DNA from 3 places in the Streptomyces sp. NPDC048506 genome. Region 1 is predicted to be linked to each of the others. Evidence: riboswitches for the same ligand, from Rfam matches in the RefSeq annotation. Region 1 holds a riboswitch; each other region holds the start of a gene.

Region 1 (7,691 bases):
GACGACCAGGTCGCCAGGAAGCACGGTTGGAAGGTGGGCGCACCACTCCACGTCAACTACCCCGACGGTACGAAGGCCCGCATGACGGTCGGCGGGACCTTCGCCGACAACCTCGTGCTTTCGTCGGTGGTCATGCCGGACCAGATGGTGACACCGCACCTGGGCAGGCCCGAGATCCACCGGCTTCTGGTCACCGTCTCCGGTGGGGCCGACGCCAAGACCGCCCAGGCCATCACCGACGGCCTCGGCGACAACCCCGCCATCTCGGTCATGGACCAGCAGGGCATCCGAGACGCCTTCGGCGGCCGGACCGACACCACGCTCAACATCATGTACGGGCTGCTGGGCATGTCCCTGATCATCGCGGTGCTCGGTGTCATCAACACCCTGGCCATGTCCGTCTTCGAGCGGCGCAGCGAAATCGGCATGCTCCGCGCGGTCGGCCTCGACCGCGGCGCGGTGAAGCGGATGATCCGGCTGGAGTCGGTGGTCATCTCGCTCTTCGGTGCGGTGACCGGTGTAGTGCTTGGCCTGTTCATCGCCTGGGCGGCAGGCCATGCGATCACCCCGGACGTTCAGGGGTATGTCATGGTCATTCCGTGGCCGCGAATCGCGCTCTTCCTCCCGCTGGCGGCCCTGGTGGGCGTACTGGCGGCGAGCTGGCCCGCACGGAGGGCGGCGAATCTGGACCTCCTCGGCTCCATTAAGACGGAATGATTCCACCCCCACGCCCTTAGGGGCTTCGCTCCGGAACCCGGAGGGAACTCTGCTGGCAATTTCGGGGCCAGCCGGCCTCTACGGCCCTCATAGGTCCTGCCCCCTTGCACACCCGTGCCTGTTCGGGCGATCAGAACCGTGACTGCCTGAATCGGGCTGACATCGCGGATACACCTGAATGCAGCGGCGGTGCACTCGACACGCGCGGATGTGATCTGCGACACGGTCACGTAATGGTGACGACAGGGCTGACCCTCCGTAGCTTGGAAGGCGCCAACACGCAAATAGATCGGTTCCAAAGGTCAGAAGACCCCTGGTACCTTCGATTTGCTCGCCCCATGGCGGGCGGCGAAGTCGCCCTGGGTCGCTGACCAGAACAGAGGTACAGGGCATGACGCATCCAAACCGCCTTCTGGGGCGTGAAAAAGAGACAGCGACGCTTACCCGGTTGGCGGCCCGTTCCGTAGCGGGTGAAGGGGAGACTGCGTTCGTCGTCGGTGAGGCGGGGGTGGGCAAGACGGCCCTGGTGGAGCAGATGGCCGCGCACGCCGAGAGCCTGGGCATGCAGGTGCTGTGTCATGCCGGGCAGGAGGTGGAGCGGCAGCATCCGTTCGCTGTCATGTCGGCCTGCCTGGCGGTCGACGCGGCGCCAACCGACCCGGATCGAGCTCGCGTTGCCGAGATCCTGCGGGGCGAGGTTCGGTACGGGCTACCGGGCGCAATCGGTGCTGCGGACGCGGCGACGGTTGAGGCGATGCTGGGTCTGGTCGAGGAGTTGTGCGCGCGAGGACCAGCGGCGCTCATCCTAGATGACTTGCAGTGGGCGGATCCGGCGAGTCTGCTGGTGCTGCGGCGATTGATGGCTTCGGTGCATCAGCTGCCCTTGCTGATCATCGGCGCCTGTCGGCCGGTGCCCAGGGTCAGGGAGGTGGACCTGCTCGTCCATAGCATCGGCGTACGCAACCACACCGTTGTGGAACTGACGCCGCTCAGCCCACCCGACGTCTCACAGATGCTGGCGGCCTTGTCCGGCGGCCGACCCGGCCCACGCCTACGTCGCATGGCCGAGGGGGCAGCAGGAAACCCCTTGTACCTCAGAGAGCTGGTCGACGCGCTGGCGCGCGAACGGGCGATCGACATAAGAGGTGGGACCGCGGAGACCACCGCGCGGTGTTCGCCGTCACTGCCCAACCTGATCAAGCACCGGCTGGCTTGCCTCAGCGATGACGCGCTGCACGCTTTGCGTGTCGCCGCCGTGGTGGGCGACAACTGCACGCTCGGCGAATTCGGTGCGGTCATCGGCAGACCACCCCATGAGGTGCTGGGCATCATCACGGAAGCCCAAGCGGCTGGAGTCCTGCGAGACACCGGCGATCGACTGGCTTTCCGCCATGACCTCATCCGGCACACCCTGGCCGACGCGGTCACCGGCCCCGTCCGCTCCATGGTGCATTTGAAAGCGGCGCAGGTGCTCGCGGGCGCGGGTACCGCCCCCGAACGAGTCGCCGAGCACCTGCTCTACGCAGCGCCACAAGGTGAGTTCCTGATCGCATGGCTGGTGGAGTCGGCGCCGCGCCTCACCACGCGCTCCCCCGCGCTCCTCCTGCGTCTGCTCGACAGGGCCTTGGACATCGCCGACCCGGCCGACCCGCACTACGGTGATCTGCGGCTGCATCACGTCATAGCCCACCTGTCCTGCGGCCACTTGGCCGAAGCGGACGACGAGGCCCGCCACGTACTGGCCCGAACTCAGGACCCCGGCATGGAATGCGCCATGCGGTGGGTCATCGTTCAGGCCGCCCTCGCCAGCGACCGGCCGGACGTGGCGCTGATCGAGTCGCGAGCCGCCCGCGCAAGCGCCAGGCTGCCCGCCATCGAGAGGAACCGGTTCCACGCGTTCAGCGCGGTGTGCCTGTTCGCGATGGGCGAGGTGCAACAGGCCGGGGCGCGCGCGATGGCCGCCCGGCGCACCGCTGAAGATGCCGGCGATCCCCATGCCTTGGCTTACGCGTTGCAGATTCTGGCGGCCAAAGGCTTCCTCGAAGCACCGGGCGCCGAAGCACTGGAGCTGGCTCGGCAGGCAGTCCGGCTGCCTCCGCACTCCATCCACCCGGCTCAGCACCTCGGACTTCAATTGGCCCTGGCCAACTTCTACACAGAACTCGACCGAAGCCAGGAAGCCCACCACACACTGGCCGCCGCCCGCACGACCACAGAACACATCGGCGGTCTCTTCTCGCCCTGGTACCACCTCTCCTGCGCACTCCTGGCCTTCAACACGGGCCGATGGGACGACGCCCTGGCGGACGTCGAGGCAGGACTGGATCTCGCACAGCCGTATGCGATGAGCCGACCCCTGCGGGCAATCGCCGCACTCATCGCACTCCACCGCGGCCAACACGACATCGCCCAAACGCACCTCAACGCCACCGCGTCCACGCAGGACCCCGGATCGATCGCCCGGTTCTACGAGTACCTACCGCTCTCCGCAAGCGTTCGCCTCGACGAGGCACACAACAACACCAAGGACGCATACTCCCAACTCGCAACCGCCTTCGACCAGGGCATAGGCCACCTGCCCGGCCAACTCATCCTCGGCTTCCTCGCACCCGACATCGTCCAACTCGCCCTGGCCCACGGAGACACCACCACCGCCCACCGCGTCACCACAGCCGCCCAGAGGAGAGCCGACCACAGCAACGCGCCCAATCACCTCGGTGACGTCTACAGATGCCAAGGGCTCGTGGCTCGGGACCCTCACCTGCTCCTGGAAGCCGCCCGCCACTACCACACCGCCTCACGTCCCCTGCACGAGGCACACGCGTACGCCGACGCCGCAGAACTTCTCGCCCACATCCAACGGCCGGCCGAGGCCCGCGCACGCCTCAGCCAAGCCCTGGAGATATACGACTCCCTGGGTGCCAGTCGGGACAGCGCTCGCGCTCTGTTCCGCCTCCGCTCCATCACCCGAAGCCCACGGAGGGCGCACGATGACGCCCGCTGCGGCTGGGACGCCCTGACCACCACCGAACACATCGTCGCCGGTCACGTCGCCCGCGGCCACTCCAACCCCCAGATAGGCACCCTCATGACCATTTCCCGACGCACGGTCAGCACGCACGTGTCCAACATCCTCAAGAAACTCGACATGACCTCGCGCGTCCAACTCGCAGCCGAAGTCATACGCCGGCACAGTCCCGACGATGGACAGCCAACGGGCTGATCGCCCCTGGCTCGGCGTCCGTCGGCACTGATGCTGCCGTCGCCTGTGCACAACCGGACCGCCCGCATTCCCGCCTTTTGCCGCGCTACACCTGCGGTGGCGTCCGGCCACCGGCTGGCCACCGTCGTTGCGACGCCTGTCTCGGGCGTCGGGACTCTGCCCTCGACCTCTGCCCAGCGGGCAGAGGCGGGGGCTTGCCGTTGTCGTTCCCGGGTGCATCGAGGAGTTCCGCTGGGCGCCGTCGCCGCGCCTTCCGCCAGGTCTGTTCGGACTCGTTTCGTCGTCCCAGAGGCCGGGCAGGCTTTGACAAACATGTCCGAGGTCTGTCTAACCTACGCCGCAGATCGGTCATGAGTGTCAGCGACAAGCCCTGGCTTGCTGACCGGCAACCCTCGCGCCGCGGTGGGGTGCCCCAGGTGACGACCGGACCGGAAGACTTTCGGTAAGCGCGAGGCCAGTTGGGCCGGAACAGAGACGGTGACGGCGGCGCCGTGGCTGCCTGCTGCTGTGCGCGAACCGGTCAGTCGACCTGCTCCGCGTCAACAGCGCTCTGTGTACCGGCACCTGCCGTGCCGTCTGCCAAGGCTGAAGGCTGACGGTCTTCTGAATCTCTGACGCCACCGCCGTCGCGGTGCGCGCCCTCCTTGCCCTCGCGCCGTTCCACGCGTCCCCGTACGCATCGTCACACAGGGCCCCCGGCTGGGCCGTCCCGCTGCGGCATCCGGCGGTCCGGGGTGTCCGAATTCGCTGGAGTCCTCCATGAGTGAACCCCCTGGCGCTGCTGCATTGCTCGCCTCAACGCCTCCTGCCGAGGCAACCCCCGACCCCTCCCCCGAGCCTCGTACCGCACGTACTGGCGAGGCCGAACGGCCGGGTGACGACACCGCACCGCGGCCACTGGCGGCACAGCGGGTGCTGCCGCTGCGCAGACCCGGCCGTTGGATCGCCACGGCGATCGTGCCGGTGCTGGTCGCCCAGATCGCCCACGGACTGGTGACCACCCCCCACCGTCCGGTCCGTGAACGGCCAGCCCAACATCCTGCCCGTCGACGGTGACGAGGGCATCCGCGCCAACCGCTGGCACACCGACGTCACCTTCGTCCGCACGCCCCCGAAGGCGTCGACCCTGCGCAGCATCGTCGTCCCGCCCTACGGCCGCAACACTCTGATCGCCAACTCGGCCGGGGCCTACCAGGACCTGCCCGAGCCGCTGCGCGAACTGGCGGACGAACCGTGGGCGGTGCACACCAACGACTACGACTACGCCGCCCCGAAGAACGACAAGGAGGCCGAGCACCGTAAGCAGTTCGTCTCACGCACGTACCGCACCGCGCACCCGGCGGTACGGGTGCACCCCGAGACGGGGGAACGCGGTCTTTTCATCGGCGGCTTCGCGCAGACCATCGTGGGCCTCGGCCCGTCCGAGTCCCGGGACCTGCTGCGCATCTTCCAGTCGTACGTGACGCGGCCGGAGAACATCGTCCGGGTGGCCCGGACACCGGGTGACCTCGTCCTGTTCGACAACCGCGTCACCCAGCACTACGCCCCCGACGACTACGGCGACCTGCCGCGCCTGCTGCACCGGGTGACCGTCGCGGGGGACGCTCCAGTGGGCGTCGACGGCGCCTCCAGCCGCGCCATCGAAGGCGGTGGCGCCGGCCACTACACACCCGCCGTGGCCTGACGCCCACGGACTCCGGCTGCCGGGTGCGTCCACGCCGAGTAGTCGTTCGTCGCCTGGTATTGATCACGGGTTGACCAAGGGGAGAGGATGGCGCAATGAGTGTCGGGACAAGGATTGCTCTGAAGGCATATGCAAGTCTGCGAGATGTCCAGGCTTTTGCATGGAATCAAAACTTGAATATCGTGGAGGCAACCCGAGAGGATGAGACCCCGACCAGGTTCGGCTGGGAAACCTGCGACGAAACCACGAGTCTCGATTATCTTGAAGATCCGACCCTAGGCGTCAGTTACATCACGATCAGAGGCGAGAGGATCGCCCACCTAAGCGAAGCGGTCCGCACGGGCCTGGCTACCTGGACGTTCCAGGACAGCATGCGTCTCATTTCCACCGGAAGCGACAGCGACGCCATTATTCAAGGCATCTATGTCGGCGCACTCTCTGCGACGCGGAGGGATGTCCCTGTCGTCTCGGAGGCCTTTCGGTCAGCAATTCGACATCCGGATCGGGAAGTTCGACGCGCCGTGCTTGTGGGCATTGGCTACGCGACAGTCAGCACAGAGTTGCGGGAAATCGCAGAGGAAATTCGAAACTCTGATCAGGATGAGGGTATTCGAGTCGACGCAGGGTACCTACTGGAGGGCCTTGAGATGGCCGCCGCGGCCCCCGCTGCCGACCATGGCCGGGCCGGATGAGCGGGGGCCGAGATCCGACGAACAGGGCCGACATCACCCGATCAAGTTCAGTGGCCGCCTCACTGGAAGCAGGCCGCCAGGCCAGCACGGCATTGATTCAACGAGGGGGCAACCGCGCGCGGCGTCAGCCCCTACAAGGGTGCGATTCGTCCGTTCAGTTCTTCAGGTTGAGGATGATCAGGCGCATGGTGTCTGTGCCGGCGTATGTGACGAACACGCCCGCGCCCTTGGCCATGGCGTCAGGGGTGATGGTCTTCCCCGGCAGGGGGGTGGCGGCGCCCGTGGTGGCGGAGACGGAGACCGGGGTCCGCGGCGCGTCCTCGCCGGCCGAGCCGTAGGCGGTGCCGTCGTCGCCGACGGACGCGAGGTTGATCTTCTTGGCTCCCTTACCGCTGTCGGTGCACGTGCCCTTGCCCGTCTTCAGGTCGAAGACGTTCCCGCCCTTGACCAGGAAGCGGCCGTTGGGGGACAGGGCCGGCTTCGTCTCCGCCTTCGGGCTCGGAATGCGGATGGCGTACTCGGTGTCCCTGGTACGGCAAGCGGCGGTGGCCCGGACAGCGCCGGTTGAAAGGTCGTGCACGGCGGAGATGTCGTCCTTCGCCTTGAGCCAGTTGGCGATCACGTAGTTGCCGGCGGCACCGACGATGCGGCCGTTCGGTGTCTCCTCCATGCCGAAGCCGACGTTCTCGTACTTGCGGATGGCTTCAACCCCGGGCGGAGCCACCTTCGTGCTCTGCCAGCCGCCGTCGGCGCCGAAGCCGCCGTCACCCCCGGTGCCCTCTTCGCCGTTGGTCACCAGTCCCTTCGGGCCCTGGAACGACATCAGGTAGTCGGGGTCGACCGCCTTGCCGTTGATGGTGACCTTCGCGTCGCTGGTGTCGGTGGCCTTGCCGTCGGGGGACACCAGGATGCTGTCGCCTCCGTACGAGGTGACGACCATGCCTCCCGGTCCGGGGAGGATGATGGGCCGGTCGAACTTGCCGTCCGGCGCCTCCGCGTTGCCCGTCCCGGCCGGAGCGATGCCCTGTCCGGAGGCATCGGCCGGGTAGAAGGCCACGGAGACGACCTCCTTGTACTCGTGGAGCTTGTCCTTGCGCGCCTCGCCCCGCGCCCACACCGCAAAGTACTCGCGGTCCTGGCCGGGGACCAGAGCGATCTGCGGGACCGCCAGCTTGCCGGACTGCTCGTCGGCCTGCTCCTCGGTGAGCTTGGGGCCCCTCCACGGCTTGCTCGTCGACAGCACCTTGCCGGACGACGCCTCGCGGACGTTCAGGACATAGCCCTGCCCGGTCTTGTCGAGATACGCGACCGTGCCGGCCTTGTGCGAGACCGCGTAGGGCAGGGGCTGACCCTGGGGAAGCCATGCAGCCTGGAT
Region 2 (7,691 bases), on a different contig from region 1:
CCCCGAGATCGCCGAGAAGATCGCCGCGCTGGAAGGCGTCAGCGAGGTCTACTCGGTCACCGGCGCGCACGACCTGATCGCGATGGTGCGGGTCGCCAAGCACGACGAACTGGCGGACGTCATCCCCGGCCGGATCAGCAAGATCCCCGGCGTCGCCTCGACCGAGACGCACATCGCGTTCCGCACGTACTCACAGCACGACCTCGAGGCAGCGTTCGCGATCGGCCTGGACGCGTAGCGTCTGTTTTTCCCCACCGTGGCCTGGCGGCCGGCGCTCGCCCCACGTTGTTGGCTTTCTCGCCGTGGCCTGGCGGCCGGCGTTCTCCCCACGTGTTTGTCTGCGGCGTCGTGGTGGTTTCTCGCCGTTGCGCCTGCGGCGGGCGTTGTGTGTCGGGTGCGGTGCCGCTCCTCCGGACTTCGTCCTGCGGCGCGACCCCTCCCGTGAGTGGGGGGAAGGACTTGTGGGGGCGTGCGCCGTCTGTCCACTACCGGCAGGGGACCACTCGCGTCCGCCCCCACCGGCCTTCTCCCTTCCCACTCACGGGAGGGGACGGGCCTGCGCAGCGGCAACGCCCGCCGCAGGCGCAACGGCGAGACGACACACGGCGGGAAAGCCAAAAACGTGGGGAACTACCCGGCGCTCCGCGCCGGCACGCAACGGCCGTCCTCCGTACGGTAGTTCCAGCGTGCGCCGTCCGTCACCAGTTCCTTGACCGCCCGGACGAACCGCTCGACGTGCTCGTCGGGGGTGCCGGCGCCGAAGCTGACCCGGATGGCGTTCAGGGAGCGTTCGCCCGGTGCCGCCTCGGGGGCGCCGCACTCCCCCGGGTCCTGCGGCTCGCTGCCCAGGAGGGTCCGGACCAACGGGTGCGCACAGAACAGGCCGTCGCGGACGCCGATGCCGTACTCGGCCGACAGCGCGGCCGCGAAGTGCGAGCTGTTCCAGCCCTCGACGACGAAGGACAGGACGCCGACCCGCGGGGCGTCGTCACCGAAGAGGGAGAGGACCCGTACCTCGGGGACCTCGGCCAGGCCCGCCCGGAGCGTGGTGATCAGCTCTTGTTCACGGGCGACCAGGGTGTCGAAGCCTGCCTCGGTCAGCGCCCGGCAGGCAGAGGCGATGGCGTAGGCGCCGATGACGTTCGGCGAACCGGCCTCGTGCCGGGCGGCGGTGGTGTGCCACTCGACGTCCACCCCGCCATCGGTACGCCGGGAGACCTTACGGCTGGCGCCGCCGCCCGCCAGGTACGGCTCCGCGCCCTGGAGCCAGTCGGCGCGGCCGGCCAGCACGCCCGCGCCGAACGGCGCGTACAGCTTGTGGCCGGAGAAGGCCACCCAGTCGACGTCCAGGTCGGCGAGGTCGACGGGGTGGTGCGGGACGAGCTGCGCCGCGTCCAGGACGATGCGGGCGCCGTGGGCGTGGGCCGCCTCGGCCAGTTCCCGTACCGGCCACAGCTCACCGGTGACGTTCGAGGCGCCGGTCACGCACACCAGCGCCTCGCCGTGCGGCTCGCGCGCGGCCAGCGCCCGCTCCAGGGTCGCGACCGCCTCGCGCGGCGAGCGCGGCGCGTCGAGGTAGGTGACCCGCGCGTTGCGCCACGGCAGCAGCGAGGCGTGGTGCTCGGTCTCGAAGACGAACACCTGGGTGTCCTGCGGGAGTACGGCGGCGAGGAGGTTGAGCGAGTCGGTGGTGGAGCGCGTGAAGACGACCTGGTCCCCGGCGCGGCAGCCGAGGAACTCGGCGATCGTCCGGCGGCTGTTCTCGAAGAGGTCGGTGGAGAGCTGCGAGAGGTATCCGGCGCCGCGGTGCACGCTGCCGTAGTACGGGGCGTAGGCGGCCACGTCGTCCCAGACCCGCTGGAGCGCCGGTGCGCTGGCGGCGTAGTCCAGCGCGGCGTAGTCGACCTCGCCGCCGGTCACCAGCGGTACCAGGACGTCTCGGCCGAGAACGGGCAGCGGGGCACAAACGGAGCTGTCGGCGGCAACGGCGGACACAGACATGGCGAACTCCCGTGAGAGGTAGGCGAATTCGCTGCGGGGGCGCACGGCGTGGAGCGGAGGGGCCGGCGCGGACACGGCCGCAGCGTGAAGGGAAAACAGCGTGGAGAGGAAAGTGGAGAGAAAGGGGTGCGGAAATAGGGGCCGTCGGGCCCTAACGCATTCGCTGTTTCACGGAAGTTCTCCCTCGGGGACCAGGATCCCTGGCGAGGGATCCGCGCTTGCCGTAGACCTCGCTGCCTACGGCCCGGTCATCACCCGGGGCACCCCGCCACGGAAGGAGGGTTGCCGGACAGCGGGCCGGGGCCTGTGTCGCTGTCACTCGTGACCTGCGCAGAATGATGCCACAAGACCATTTACGCGCAAGGGCCCAGTCCATATGACGGACTGAGCCCTGTGTCACACCCTGCGTCACCGGCCGCTCAGGTGTTGCTGGCGGCCACCCAACGCTCCAGCGCCCGCTTGGCCGCCCCGGAGTCGATCGACTCCGCGGCCCGCTCGATGCCGGCCCGGATCTGCTCGGGCAGCGGGGCGTCGCCGATCTCCAGCGCGACCAGCGCGGCCGCGGCGTTCAGCAGCACCGCGTCGCGCACCGGGCCGGTCTCGCCGTCCAGCAGCCGGCGGGCCACATCGGCGTTGTACGAGGCGTCGGCGCCGCGCAGCGCCTCCACGGGCACCAGCGGTATGCCGACGTCCCGCGGGTCGAAGGCCTCCTCGCGCACCGTGCCGTTCCGGACGACCCACACCCGTGAGGTGGCGGTCGTGGTCAACTCGTCGAGCCCGTCGTCGCCGCGGAAGACCAGCGCCGACGAGCCGCGCTCGGCGAGCACCCCGGCCAGGATCGGCGCCATCCGGGCGTCCGCGACACCGGTCGCCTGGGCGCGGACCCGGGCGGGGTTGGTCAGCGGGCCCAGCACGTTGAACGTGGTGCGGATGCCGAGCTGGCCCCGGGCGTTGGCGACGTGCCGCAGCGAGGGGTGGAACTTCACCGCGAAGCAGAAGGTGATGCCCGCCTCCTGCGCCACCTCGACGACCCGCTCCGGGCTGAGGTCGAGGTTGACGCCGAGCTTCTCCAGGACGTCGGAGGCGCCGCTGGCCGAGGACGCGGCGCGGTTGCCGTGCTTGACGACCTTGGCGCCGGTGCCGGCCACCACGATCGAGGACATCGTGGAGATGTTGACGGTCCTGGCGCCGTCGCCGCCGGTGCCGACGATGTCCACGCTCGGGCCGGGCACCTCGATCAGCCGGGCGTGCTGGTACATGGTCCGGACGAGCCCGGAGATCTCGGCGACGGTCTCGCCCTTGGCCCGCAGCGCCACCGCGAACCCGGCGATCTGGGCGTCGCTGGCCTCGCCCCGCATGATCCGGTCCATCGCCCAGGCGGTGTCGTCCGCGGCGAGGTCACGGCCTTCGAGGAGGGCGTTCAGGATGCCCGGCCAGGTGTGGGCCGCCACGCTGTCGCCGCCTGCCGGGGTCACAACGTTCATGGTCCACGCTCCTGGTGAGTGTCCTGCCTATGTCGTCACCCTATCGAGCCCCCGGCATGCCGGAGGGCCCCGTCCGGTGATCGGATGGGGCCCTCTGGGTGGCGTACTACCTACGGTGCGCTACGAGGCGCGGAGGGGATCAGTGGTGGCCGTGGCCGCTGGTGATCTCCTGGTACTCCTCGACCGTGGGCTTGGCGATGACGTTGTCCTCGCCGTAGTAGGACTTCGAGAGCTTGGCGCGCAGCTTCTGCGAGCGCTTGATCTTGCGCTTGACGCCGTTCTCGTCGACCTCCGGGCCCAGCTCAAGCGGCTTGGGCTGCTCGTGCTGCGTGAGGAAGTGCAGCTGCTCCTGGTCGAGCGGCTCGTGGACCTCGATGAACTCACCGTGCGGCAGGCGCTTGATGATGCCGGACTCGCGACCGTGCAGCACCTTGTCCTTGTCGCGCCGCTGGAGACCCAGGCAGATCCGCTTGGTGGCGATGAAGGCCAGCACCGGCCCGACGAAGAACGCGATCCGGACGAACCAGGTGATCGAGTTGATCGACAGGTGGAAGTGGGTCGCCCACAGGTCGTTGCCGCCACCGATCAGCATCACGAAGTACGCGACCAGCCAGGCCACACCGAAGCCGGTGCGGGTCGGGACGTTGCGCGGGCGGTCCAGGATGTGGTGCTCGCGCTTGTCGCCGCGGACCCAGGACTCGACGAACGGGTAGACCGCGATGACGGCGAGGACCAGCGGGAAGATCAGGATCGGGATCAGCACACCGAGGTTGAGGGTGTGGCCCCAGAAGTTCCACTCCCAGCCCGGCATGACGCGGACCAGACCCTCGGCGAAGCCCATGTACCAGTCCGGCTGCGCACCAGTGGAGACCTGGTCCGGCCGGTACGGCCCTATGGCCCACACGGGGTTGATGCTGGCGACCGCGGCGATCACCGCGATCACACCGAAGACCAGGAAGAAGAAGCCTCCGGCCTTGGCCATGTAGACCGGCAGCAGCGGCATGCCCACGACGTTGTTGTTGGTCTTGCCGGCACCCGGGAACTGCGTGTGCTTGTGGTAGAAGACCAGGATCAGGTGCGCCACCAGCAGGCCGAGCATGATGCCCGGCAGCAGCAGCACGTGCACCGTGAAGAACCTCGGGATGATGTCGTGCCCGGGGAACTCGCCGCCGAAGATGAACATCTGGAGGTACGAGCCGACCAGCGGCATCGCCAGGATGACGCCCTCGATGAACCGCACGCCGGTGCCGGAGAGCAGGTCGTCGGGGAGCGAGTAGCCGGTGAAGCCGGTGAACATGCCCAGCACGAACAGCAGGAAGCCGAACAGCCAGTTGACCTCGCGCGGCTTGCGGAAGGCGCCGGTGAAGAACACCCGCATCATGTGGACCATCATCGCGGCCAGGAAGACCAGCGCGGCCCAGTGGTGGATCTGACGGATGAGCAGACCACCGCGCACGTCGAAGCTGATGTTCAGCGTCGACTCGAAGGCCTGGGTCATCCGGATTCCCTGCATGGGCACGTAGGAACCGTGGTAGGTGACCTCGGCCATGCTCGGGTGGAAGAACAGCGTCAGGTAGACACCGGTCAGGATGATGATGATGAAGCTGTAGAGCGCGACCTCACCCAGCATGAAGGACCAGTGGTCCGGGAAGATCTTGCGCATGTTGGCCTTGGCGAGGCTGTAGATACCCAGCCGGCCGTCGGCCCAGTCGGCGATCCGCTCGCCCCGTGGCGCCTGGCCACGGCGCGCGTTGGTCGCGCTTGTCTCGTTACTCATCCGCGCTCCCAGAAGCTCGGGCCGACGGGCTCCTCGAAACCGCTGGCGGCCTCCAGGAAGCCGTCCTTCACCGTGATGTGCAGCTGCGGCAGGGCGTGTCCGGCAGGACCGAAGATCACCCGTCCGCCGTCAGAGAGGTCGAACGTCGACTGGTGACAGGGGCAGAGCACGTGGTGCGTCTGCTGCTCGTACAGGCTGATCGGGCAACCCACGTGGGTGCAGATCTTGGAGTACGCCACGATGCCCTCGTGGGACCAGGCGAGCTCCTTCTTGTCCTTGATGTCCTGCGGCTTGAGCCGCACGAGCATCAGGGCGTCCTTGGCGATCTTCTCCGCGAACTCCTCGCTGTCGTCCTCCAGGCCCTCGGGCTTGGCGAAGGTCAGCGAGCCGACCGCGATGTCCTCGGGACGCAGCGGGAGGTTGGTGGACTGGTTGACGAGCCGGACGCCCTTCTTCCAGTCCGTGGTGCGCAGCTTCGTCCCCGGCAGCGGACCGAGGTCGCGCAGCAGGACGACGCCGGAGAGCGGCACCAGGGCCAGCGCACCGAACATCGTGTTGCGGATCAGCTTGCGGCGGCCGAACTGCGACTCCTCGGCACCCAGCTTGAAGTCCGCCAGGACCTTGGCCTTGACCTCGGGCGCGGCCTCGATCGGGTGGCGGTCGTCGGCGACCTCCACGTCCGACATCAGCGTGCGGGCCCAGTGGACCGCGCCGGCGCCGATGCAGAACAGCGCCGCACCGAGCGTCAGGCCGAGCGCGAAGTTCAGCGCGCTGATGTGGCCGATCGGCCAGATGTAGACGATCTTGTCGATCGGGATCGCCACGTACGCGGCGATGAAGGCGACCGTCGCGATCATGGACACGATGAAGAGCAGTGCGACCGTGCGCTCGGAGTGCCGGGCGGCCCGCTCGTCGATGTCCTGGGCGCGGTGCTCGTGGGCGGGCAGCCCCGGGTCGGCGAACGGTTCCGCCTTGGTCACCACACCTTCGTGAGCCATCTCCCGCTCACTGGGAAGGTTTTCTTCTGGCACGTCTGCGTGTCGTCCAGTCTCGCTCATGACTTCTTGGCCTTCGTAGTCCGGGCTGCGACCCAGATGGCGACCGCGATCAGCGCGCCCAGGCCGAAGATGTAGCCGAAGAGACCCTCACTGACCGGACCGAGACCGCCGAGGTCGAGGCCGCCGGGGCTCTCGGATTCATCGCCGTTGACGGCGCCCAGGTACGCGATGATGTCCTTCTTGTTCTGCTTGCTCAGCGAGCCGTCCCCGAAGGAGGGCATGTTCTGCGGGCCGGTCTCCATGGCCTCGTAGATGTGCTTCGGGTCCACGCCCTCAAGCGTCGGTGCGTACTTGCCGTTGGTGAGGGCACCGCCCTTACCGGTGAAGTTGTGGCACTGCGCGCAGTTGGTGCGGAAGAGCTCGCCGCCCTTGGCGATGTCGGCACCGTCGGAGCTGTACTGGGACTTCTCCGGGATGGTCGGGCCGGCACCCAGCGACGCGACGTAGGCCGCCAGCTGCTCGCGCTGGGCGTTGTTGTAGATCGGCTTCTTCCGCGGCACCTGGGCGCCGGGCTGCTGGGCGGGCATGCGGCCGGTGCCGACCTGGAAGTCGACGGCGGCGGCGCCGACGCCGACCAGGCTCGGGCCGTCGGTGGTGCCCTGACCGCCGGTGCCGTGGCAGCTGGCACAGCCCACGGCGTAGAGCTTCTTGCCCTCCTTGATGGCAAGGGACTGGGCGGTGTCATCGGCCTGAGCCTTGTCCGCCGGCGCGAACGCGGCGTACAGCCCCCCGGTGACCGCCAGCGCGAAGAGTAGGACGACGAGCGCCGCCAGCGGATGGCGCCGTCGTGCGGAGAGCTTTTTCACGGATTACCCCGGTGTCAGGATCTTCTGCGTCGATGCTTTGGCTATGTCTGTCTGGAATGCGGGCCCGGCAACCAGGCCCGGTACCGGTTACCGGATCAGGTAGATCGTGGCGAAGAGGCCGATCCAGACGACATCGACGAAGTGCCAGTAGTAGGACACGACGATGGCCGCGGTGGCCTGCGTGTGGGTGAACCTCTTGGCCGCGTACGTCCTGCCCAGGACCAGCAGGAAGGCGATCAGACCGCCCGTCACATGCAGTCCGTGGAAGCCGGTGGTCAGGTAGAACACCGAGCCGTACGGGCCGGACGAGAGCGAGAGGCCCTCGTGCTTGACCAGTTCGGTGTACTCGAAGACCTGACCGCCGATGAAGATCGCACCCATGATGAAGGTGACCACGAACCATGCGCGGAGCTTCTTGACGTCGCCCCGCTCGGCGGCGAAAACGCCGAGCTGGCAGGTCAGCGAGCTGAGCACCAGGATCGTGGTGTTGGTCGCGGAGAACGGAAGATTCAGCGCACTGGCAGATTCCTTCCAATACGCCTCGCCGGTCACCGATCGAAGGGTG
Region 3 (7,691 bases), on a different contig from region 1:
CCCGCGGACGGTCCAGGTTCCCGACCTGCTGGGCAGAAGGCCTGCGCAGGCGCGGGCCGCCGCCGAGCGGGCGGGCCTCCGGATGGTCCTGGCCGGGCACGGGACGGACGGACGCTGCCGGCAGGCGGGCCCCGAAGCGGGCGTCGAAGCGCATACCGAAGCGAGCGCCGAGGTGCGCGCCGAGGCCGGCGCGGTGTGCGCCCAGGCTCCGGAGCCGGGCACCGACGTCGCCCGGGGGGCCACGATCCGGGTCAAGATGCCGGCGGGCCACCGCCGTACGCACCACCGCCTGGCGCACCGGTGACGTCCGCGGAGGGCTGCTGAGGCCTGCGGAGGACCGATGACTTCCGCGGAGGGCGGATGACGCCTGCCGAGGACCGATGACTTGCGCGGAGGGCGGATGACGTCCGCGAACGACGGATGACTTCCGCGGAGGACCGGTGATGCGCCCGCTCACCAACGCCGTCGGGGCGGCACCCCCTGGGAGGAGGGTGCCGCCCCGACGTATGTCTGGACGTGTGATCCGAGAGGATCAGCGTTCCGATCCCTGAGGGATCAGAAGTCCATGTCACCGCCCGGCATGCCGCCCGGAGCGGCCGCGGCGGCCTTCTCCGGCTTGTCGGCGATGACGGCCTCGGTGGTGAGGAACAGCGCGGCGATGGAGGCGGCGTTCTGCAGGGCAGAGCGGGTCACCTTCGCCGGGTCGATGATGCCCTCGGCGATCATGTCCACGTACTCGCCGTTCGCGGCGTTCAGGCCGTGACCCGGGGTGAGGTTGCGGACCTTCTCCACGATGACGCCACCCTCAAGGCCGGCGTTCACGGAGATCTGCTTCAGCGGGGCCTCCAGGGCCAGCTTCACAGCGGCGGCACCGGTGGCCTCGTCGCCGTCCAGCTCCAGCTTCTCGAAGACCGAGGAGGCCTGGAGCAGGGCGACGCCACCGCCGGCGACGATGCCCTCCTCGACGGCCGCCTTCGCGTTGCGGACGGCGTCCTCGATGCGGTGCTTGCGCTCCTTGAGCTCGACCTCGGTCGCGGCACCGGCCTTGATGACGGCCACGCCGCCGGCCAGCTTCGCCAGGCGCTCCTGGAGCTTCTCGCGGTCGTAGTCCGAGTCGCTGTTCTCGATCTCGGCGCGGATCTGGTTCACCCGGCCCTGGACCTGCTCGCTGTCACCGGCACCGTCGACGATGGTGGTCTCGTCCTTGGTGATGACGACCTTGCGGGCGCGGCCGAGCAGGTCGAGCGTGGCGTTCTCCAGCTTGAGGCCGACCTCCTCGGAGATGACGGTGCCACCGGTGAGGATGGCGATGTCACCGAGCATGGCCTTGCGGCGGTCGCCGAAGCCCGGGGCCTTGACGGCGACGGACTTGAAGGTGCCACGGATCTTGTTGACGACCAGGGTCGACAGGGCCTCGCCCTCGACGTCCTCGGCGATGATCAGCAGCGGCTTGCCGGACTGCATGACCTTCTCCAGGAGCGGCAGCAGGTCCTTCACGTTGCCGATCTTGGAGTTGACGATGAGGATGTACGGGTCCTCCAGGGAGGCCTCCATACGCTCCATGTCGGTCGCGAAGTACGCCGAGATGTAGCCCTTGTCGAAGCGCATACCCTCGGTGAGCTCCAGCTCCAGACCGAAGGTCTGGGACTCCTCGACGGTGATGACGCCTTCCTTGCCGACCTTGTCCATGGCCTCGGCGATCAGCTCGCCGATCTGGGTGTCGGCGGCGGAGATGGAGGCGGTGGAGGCGATCTGCTCCTTGGTCTCGACCTCCTTGGCCTGGTCGAGCAGGGCGGCGGAGACGGCCTCGACGGCCTTCTCGATACCGCGCTTCAGGGCCATCGGGTTGGCGCCGGCGGCAACGTTGCGCAGGCCCTCGCGGACCAGCGCCTGGGCCAGGACGGTCGCGGTCGTCGTGCCGTCACCGGCTACGTCGTCCGTCTTCTTCGCGACCTCCTTGACCAGCTCGGCGCCGATCTTCTCGTACGGGTCCTCAAGCTCGATCTCCTTGGCGATGGACACACCATCGTTGGTGATCGTGGGGGCGCCCCACTTCTTCTCGAGGACGACGTTGCGGCCCTTGGGGCCGAGGGTGACCTTGACGGCGTCGGCGAGCTGGTTCATCCCGCGCTCGAGACCGCGCCGTGCCTCCTCGTCGAACGCGATGATCTTGGCCATGTGAAGTGGTCCTCCCGGACTGGGGTGGATTGCTCCGGACCGCGCTGGCGCCCGCGACGGACGACCTGCAGACCTGTGGTGGTTCCTTGCCCCACCCGGCCCGCGGGCCTCACCGACCCGGTCCTTCGTTGTCACTCTCACTCGGAGAGTGCTAACGCCAATGATTAGCACTCGGGCCATGCGAGTGCAAGCCGCCCGGAGGGCGTCGTTGAGGGGTGGTGGTCGGGTGACGGGTGGGAGCAAGCCGCCCGGAGGGCGTCGTTGAGGGGTGGTGGTCGGGTGACGGGTGGGAGCAAGCCGCCCGGAGGGCGTCATTGAGGGGTGGCGGTCGGGCGACGGGTGGGAGCAAGCCGCCCGGAGGGGTCTTGGGGAGCGTGGCGGTCGGGCCGGGGAGCTGACGGGCAGGCAGAAGGCCCGTACCCCCTCAGGGGTACGGGCCTTCCGTACGCAGCAGTCGGTCGGCGCCTCAGCCGGCCACGCGGACCATGTCCGCCTGCGGCCCCTTCTGGCCCTGCGAGATCTCGAACTCGACCCGCTGGCCCTCCTCAAGGGTGCGGTAACCGTCCATCTGGATCGCGCTGTAGTGGACGAATACATCCGCACCACCGTCGACCGCGATGAAGCCGTACCCCTTCTCCGCGTTGAACCACTTGACGGTGCCCTGAGCCATGCCTAACTCCCCTATTACTGGCCCTTGCGCAGGACCGCACTCCGCGGACCCGGGTCAGACCTCACCCCGCGAAGGCCCGTGGGGTGTGCGCCGGAACGCGTCGACCGCCGCTGAATGTATCTGCACCGATGCCCAGCGCAACAGGTCAATCGGACGAGAATTCTGGCGCCGGAGAATCGGCAATATGCGGCGAAATCCCGTTTCTGCAGGGCAAGTCGGGCCGGTCATAGGCGCACGTAAGCGACAAATCCCGTGCACGCTCCGGGCACAAGTCATCGCGATTTCATATGCGTTCGGCATGCCCGTGGGGATATCCGGAACGTGGATCGCCACAATGGTATCCCCTTTCACGAAGCGGAATTGCCCCGTCCGATTTCAAAGGACGGGGCAATTCCGGTCAAGAAGGAGCAGAGATGGCGCAAAATAGCACCTCGCCTGGCCGCTCAGCAGCCTCCGGCGACATGTCCGAAGGTCAGCCTCCGGCGACGGCCGGGATGATCGAGACGCCCGCGCCGTCCGGGGTCGCCGTCTCAAGGCCCTGCTCGAAGCGGACGTCGTCGTCGTTGACGTAGACGTTCACGAAGCGGCGGAGCTTGCCGGCGTCGTCCAGGACGCGGGCCGCGATGCCCTGGTGGTTCTTCTCCAGGTCGGCGATCACCTCGGCGAGGGTCGCGCCCTCGGCGGTGACCTCGGCCTCGCCACCGGTGTAGGTGCGGAGGATGGTGGGGATGCGGACCGTGACGCTCATGGTTCTGCCTTCCGGACAGGGGTTACGGAGTACGAGTTCGGGGTGCGCGGTCTCAGCCGGCCAGGCCGGCCGCGCGGAACGCGTCCAGGCTGGGGCGGATCGTGGCCGTGGGCCCGGAGGTCGGCGCGACGGCGTCCAGCGTCTTGAGACCGTCACCCGTATTGAGGACGACGGTGGTCAGGGACGGGTCGATGAGGCCGTTCTCGATCAGCTTCTTGGTCACGCCGACGGTCACCCCGCCCGCGGTCTCCGCGAAGATCCCCTCGGTCCGCGCCAGCAGCTTGATCGCGTCCACGACCTGCTCGTCGTTGACGTCCTCGACCGCACCGCCGGTCCGGCGCGCGATGTCGAGCACGTAGGGGCCGTCGGCCGGGTTGCCGATCGCGAGGGACTTGGCGATGGTGTTGGGCTTCTGGGGGCGGACCACGTCGTGGCCGGCCTTGAAGGCCGCCGAGACCGGAGAGCAGCCCTCCGCCTGGGCGCCGAAGATCTTGTACGGCTTGTCCTCGACCAGGCCGAGGGCGATCAGCTCCTTCAGCCCCTTGTCGATCTTCGTCAGCTGGGAGCCGGACGCGATCGGGATGACGATCTGGTCCGGGAGCCGCCAGCCGAGCTGCTCGCAGATCTCGTACGCCAGGGTCTTGGAACCCTCGCCGTAGTACGGGCGCAGATTGACGTTGACAAAGCCCCAGCCCTCGCCCAGCGGGTCGCCGATGAGCTCCGAGCAGAAGCGGTTGACGTCGTCGTAGTTGCCCTCGATGCCGACCAGGTCGCCGCCGTAGACCGCGGCCATGACGACCTTGCCGGCCTCCAGGTCGTGCGGGATGAAGACGCAGGACTTGAAGCCGGCGCGGCGTGCCGCGGCGCCGACCGCACCGGCGAGGTTGCCGGTGGAGGAGCAGGAGAGGGTGGTGAAGCCGAAGGCGCGGGCGGCCTCGACGGCGATCGCGACGACGCGGTCCTTGAAGGAGTGCGTCGGGTTGCCGGAGTCGTCCTTGACGTACAGCCCGCCGGTGACACCGAGCTCGGCGGCGAGCCGGTCGGCCTTGACGAGGTGGGTGAAGCCGGGGTTCAGGTTCGGCTTCTCGGCCACGTCGGTGGGGACCGGCAGCAGCGGGGCGTAGCGCCAGATGTTGTTCGGACCGGCCTCGATCCGCTTCTTCAAGGCCTCGGGGTCACCGCTCGGCAGGTCGTAGGCGACTTCGAGCGGCCCGAAACAGCTCGCACAGGCGAAGATGGGACCGAGGTCGAAGCGCTCGCCGCACTCGCGGCAGGACAGCGCGACGGCGGGACCAAGAGAGACGGTGGGAGTGTCGGCAGCGGTTTCGGTGCTCTGCACAGCCATGGAGGCGAGGCCCTTTCTCCTCATCTTCCTCGCGGCGCATCTCGCCACGAGACGGATTTGGCACCTTCCCTAGCCGGGAGCCCCGCTGCTGATCAGCAAGAACCGGCTGGAGGGTTGCCGGGGCTTCAACGGGCCGTTTCCCTCTGCCCCTCTGGATGAGCGGTATGGCGCTGGGCCGAAACCCAGGCGTTTGTGGCGCGGTGACCCCGACATGCGATGGCCATCCGCGTTGTTCAAGACTGTAACCGAAGGCACTGACAGTTGAGATAGTCGTCCGATCCGCGAGATGGGTCACATGCGAGAGGTGTTCACGTGCTGGAAGAGGTGGAGCGCTGGCTGAACAGCCGCTCCTGGTCGGCCGCGGACCGCCCCCTGGGGCGGCTGCTGGAGGCGAAGCGCCAGACGGGCCGTACGGTCAGCGTCGTCCTGCCCGCGCTGAACGAGGAGGCCACCGTCGGCGCGATCGTCGCCGCGATCCGCGCCGGGCTGATGACCGACGCGGTCGGGCTGGTCGACGAGCTGGTGGTGCTGGACTCCGGCTCGACCGACCGCACCGCCGAGGTCGCGGCGGCGGCCGGGGCCCGGGTGGTGCACCGTGACAGCGTCCTGCCGCGGATCCCCGCACTGCCCGGCAAGGGCGAGGTCCTCTGGCGCTCCCTCCTCGTCACCACCGGCGACATCGTCTGCTTCATCGACGCCGACCTGCGCGAGTTCTCCACCACCTTCGTCTCCGGGATCGTCGGCCCGCTGCTGACGGACCCCGACGTCCACTTCGTCAAGGCCATGTACGACCGGCCACTGGAGACGGGTGGGGTCGAGGGTGCCGGCCAGGGCGGACGGGTCACCGAACTGGTCGCCCGCCCGCTGCTCAACCTGCACTGGCCGCAGCTGGCAGGCTTCGTGCAGCCCCTGGGCGGTGAGTACGCGGCCCGCCGCTCGCTGCTGGAGCGGCTGCCGTTCCCGGTCGGCTACGGCGTCGAGCTCGGCCTGCTCGTCGACGCCCTGCACACCGTCGGCCTGGACGCCCTCGCCCAGGTGGACGTCGGTGTGCGCAAGCACCGCCACCAGGACGGCCAGGCGCTCGGCCGGATGGCCGCCGCGATCTACCGCACCGCCCAACTCCGCCTGGCGCGCGGCCACTTGGTGCGTCCCCGGCTCACCCAGTTCGACCGCGGCGAGCAGGGGTTCGTCCCGCGGACGTCGGACGTGGACACCGAGGAGCGCCCCCCGATGGCCGAAATCCCGGAGTACGCGGCGCGCCGCGCGGCCTGACCCGCGCTCCGTACGTTTGCGCGGATCTGTCACGGGTTACTGTCGCGACATGGTCTCCGAGCGCAGTGCGGCCCCCTCAGGTGCCGAGGTCCTCGTCGCGTCCAACCGCGGGCCGGTCTCGTACGCCCTGGGGGCGGACGGAGCACTGACCGCCAAGCGGGGCGGTGGCGGGCTGGTGTCGGGATTGTCGTCCATCGGGCCCGGCACGGACGCGGTGTGGGTGTGTGCGGCGCTGGGCGACGGGGACCGGGAGGCGGTGCGGCGGTCGGGGGGTGCGCTGGAACCGGCCGACACCGGCGGACAGCGCGTCCGGATGCTGGACATTCCGGCCGAGGTGCACGCCCGGGCCTACAACGGCATCGCGAACTCGGTGCTGTGGTTCATCCACCACATGCTGTACCAGACGCCGCTGGAGCCGGTCTTCGGTGCGGAGTTCCGGGCGCAGTGGGCGTCGTACGAGGCGTACAACCGCGCCTTCGCGCAGGCGCTGGCCGACGAGGCCGCCGACGGGGCGGCGGTGCTGGTGCAGGACTACCACCTGGCGCTGGTGCCGGGGCTGCTGCGGACGCTGCGGCCCGATGTGCGCATCGCGCACTTCTCGCACACGCCGTGGGCGCCGCCGGAGTACTTCCGGATACTGCCGGACGACGTCGCCGAGCAGCTGCTGACGGGCATGCTGGGCGCCGATCAGCTGGGGTTCCTCACCCACCGGTGGGCGGACGCCTTCACCACGTGCTGTGCGGCCGTGCTCGGCGGCACCGGCGGCACCCGGACCGGCGTGTACGGGCTCGGGGCGGACGCCGACTTCCTGCGGGAGCGGTCGCGGCGGGCGGACGTGGCCGACCGGCTGGCCGCGCTGCGCGCGCAGGTCGGCACCGGGCCCGACGGTACGGCCAGGAGGACGATCGTCCGGGTGGACCGCACCGAGCTGTCGAAGAACATCGTGCGGGGGCTGCTGGCCTACCGGCAGCTGCTGGCGGACCGGCCGGCGTGGCACGAGCGGGTGGTGCACGTGGCGTTCGCCTACCCCTCGCGCCAGGACCTGGCCGTCTACCGGGACTACACGGCGGAGGTCGGGCGGGTCGCCGAGGAGATCAACTCCCGGTACGGGACGGCGGGTTGGCAGCCGGTGGAGCTGCATGTGAAGGACGACTTCGCCCGGTCGCTGGCCGCGTACCGGCTGGCGGACGTGGCGCTGGTCAACCCGATCCGGGACGGGATGAACCTCGTCGCGAAGGAGATCCCGGTGGTGTCCGACCACGGCTGCGCGCTGGTGCTGTCACGGGAGGCCGGGGCGCACGAGGAGCTCGGCGCGGATGCCGTCACGGTCAATCCGTACGACGTGAGCGGTACCGCCGAGGCGCTGCACGAGGCGCTGACGATGGACAGCGGGGAGCGTGCGGAGCGGACCCGGCGGCTGGCCGCGGCCGCCACCGCGCTGCCGCCCGCCCGGTGGTTCCTGGACCAGCTGCGGGCGC

Evidence for each region. Region 1 has a riboswitch for S-adenosylmethionine ahead of AB0C96_RS32080 (hypothetical protein). Riboswitches for the same ligand answer to the same signal wherever they lie in the genome.
Region 2: another riboswitch for S-adenosylmethionine. It lies ahead of AB0C96_RS38225 (aminotransferase class V-fold PLP-dependent enzyme); the one in region 1 lies ahead of AB0C96_RS32080 (hypothetical protein).
Region 3: another riboswitch for S-adenosylmethionine. It lies ahead of thrC (threonine synthase); the one in region 1 lies ahead of AB0C96_RS32080 (hypothetical protein).

Annotation. Positions count from the first base shown of each region.
Region 1 is NZ_JBEZIX010000048.1:440-8,130, reverse strand. It holds gene AB0C96_RS32090 (FtsX-like permease family protein) at 1-717, shown strand, start outside; gene AB0C96_RS32085 (AAA family ATPase) at 1,109-3,940, shown strand; SAM riboswitch class IV at 4,287-4,395, shown strand; partial or broken gene AB0C96_RS32080 (hypothetical protein) at 4,700-4,945, shown strand; partial or broken gene AB0C96_RS32075 (TauD/TfdA family dioxygenase) at 4,944-5,624, shown strand; gene AB0C96_RS32070 (hypothetical protein) at 5,720-6,316, shown strand; gene AB0C96_RS32065 (hypothetical protein) at 6,471-7,691, opposite strand, start outside.
Region 2 is NZ_JBEZIX010000070.1:32,527-40,217, forward strand. It holds gene AB0C96_RS38220 (Lrp/AsnC ligand binding domain-containing protein) at 1-238, shown strand, start outside; gene AB0C96_RS38225 (aminotransferase class V-fold PLP-dependent enzyme) at 631-2,001, opposite strand; SAM riboswitch class IV at 2,211-2,328, opposite strand; gene trpD (anthranilate phosphoribosyltransferase) at 2,421-3,485, opposite strand; gene AB0C96_RS38235 (ubiquinol-cytochrome c reductase cytochrome b subunit) at 3,625-5,262, opposite strand; gene AB0C96_RS38240 (Rieske 2Fe-2S domain-containing protein) at 5,259-6,260, opposite strand; gene AB0C96_RS38245 (c-type cytochrome) at 6,317-7,126, opposite strand; gene AB0C96_RS38250 (heme-copper oxidase subunit III) at 7,214-7,691, opposite strand, start outside.
Region 3 is NZ_JBEZIX010000046.1:50,951-58,641, forward strand. It holds gene AB0C96_RS31475 (protein kinase) at 1-304, shown strand, start outside; gene groL (chaperonin GroEL) at 556-2,178, opposite strand; gene AB0C96_RS31485 (cold-shock protein) at 2,645-2,848, opposite strand; gene AB0C96_RS31490 (MoaD/ThiS family protein) at 3,321-3,596, opposite strand; gene thrC (threonine synthase) at 3,649-4,941, opposite strand; SAM riboswitch class I at 4,959-5,103, opposite strand; gene AB0C96_RS31500 (glucosyl-3-phosphoglycerate synthase) at 5,254-6,213, shown strand; gene AB0C96_RS31505 (trehalose-6-phosphate synthase) at 6,263-7,691, shown strand, end outside.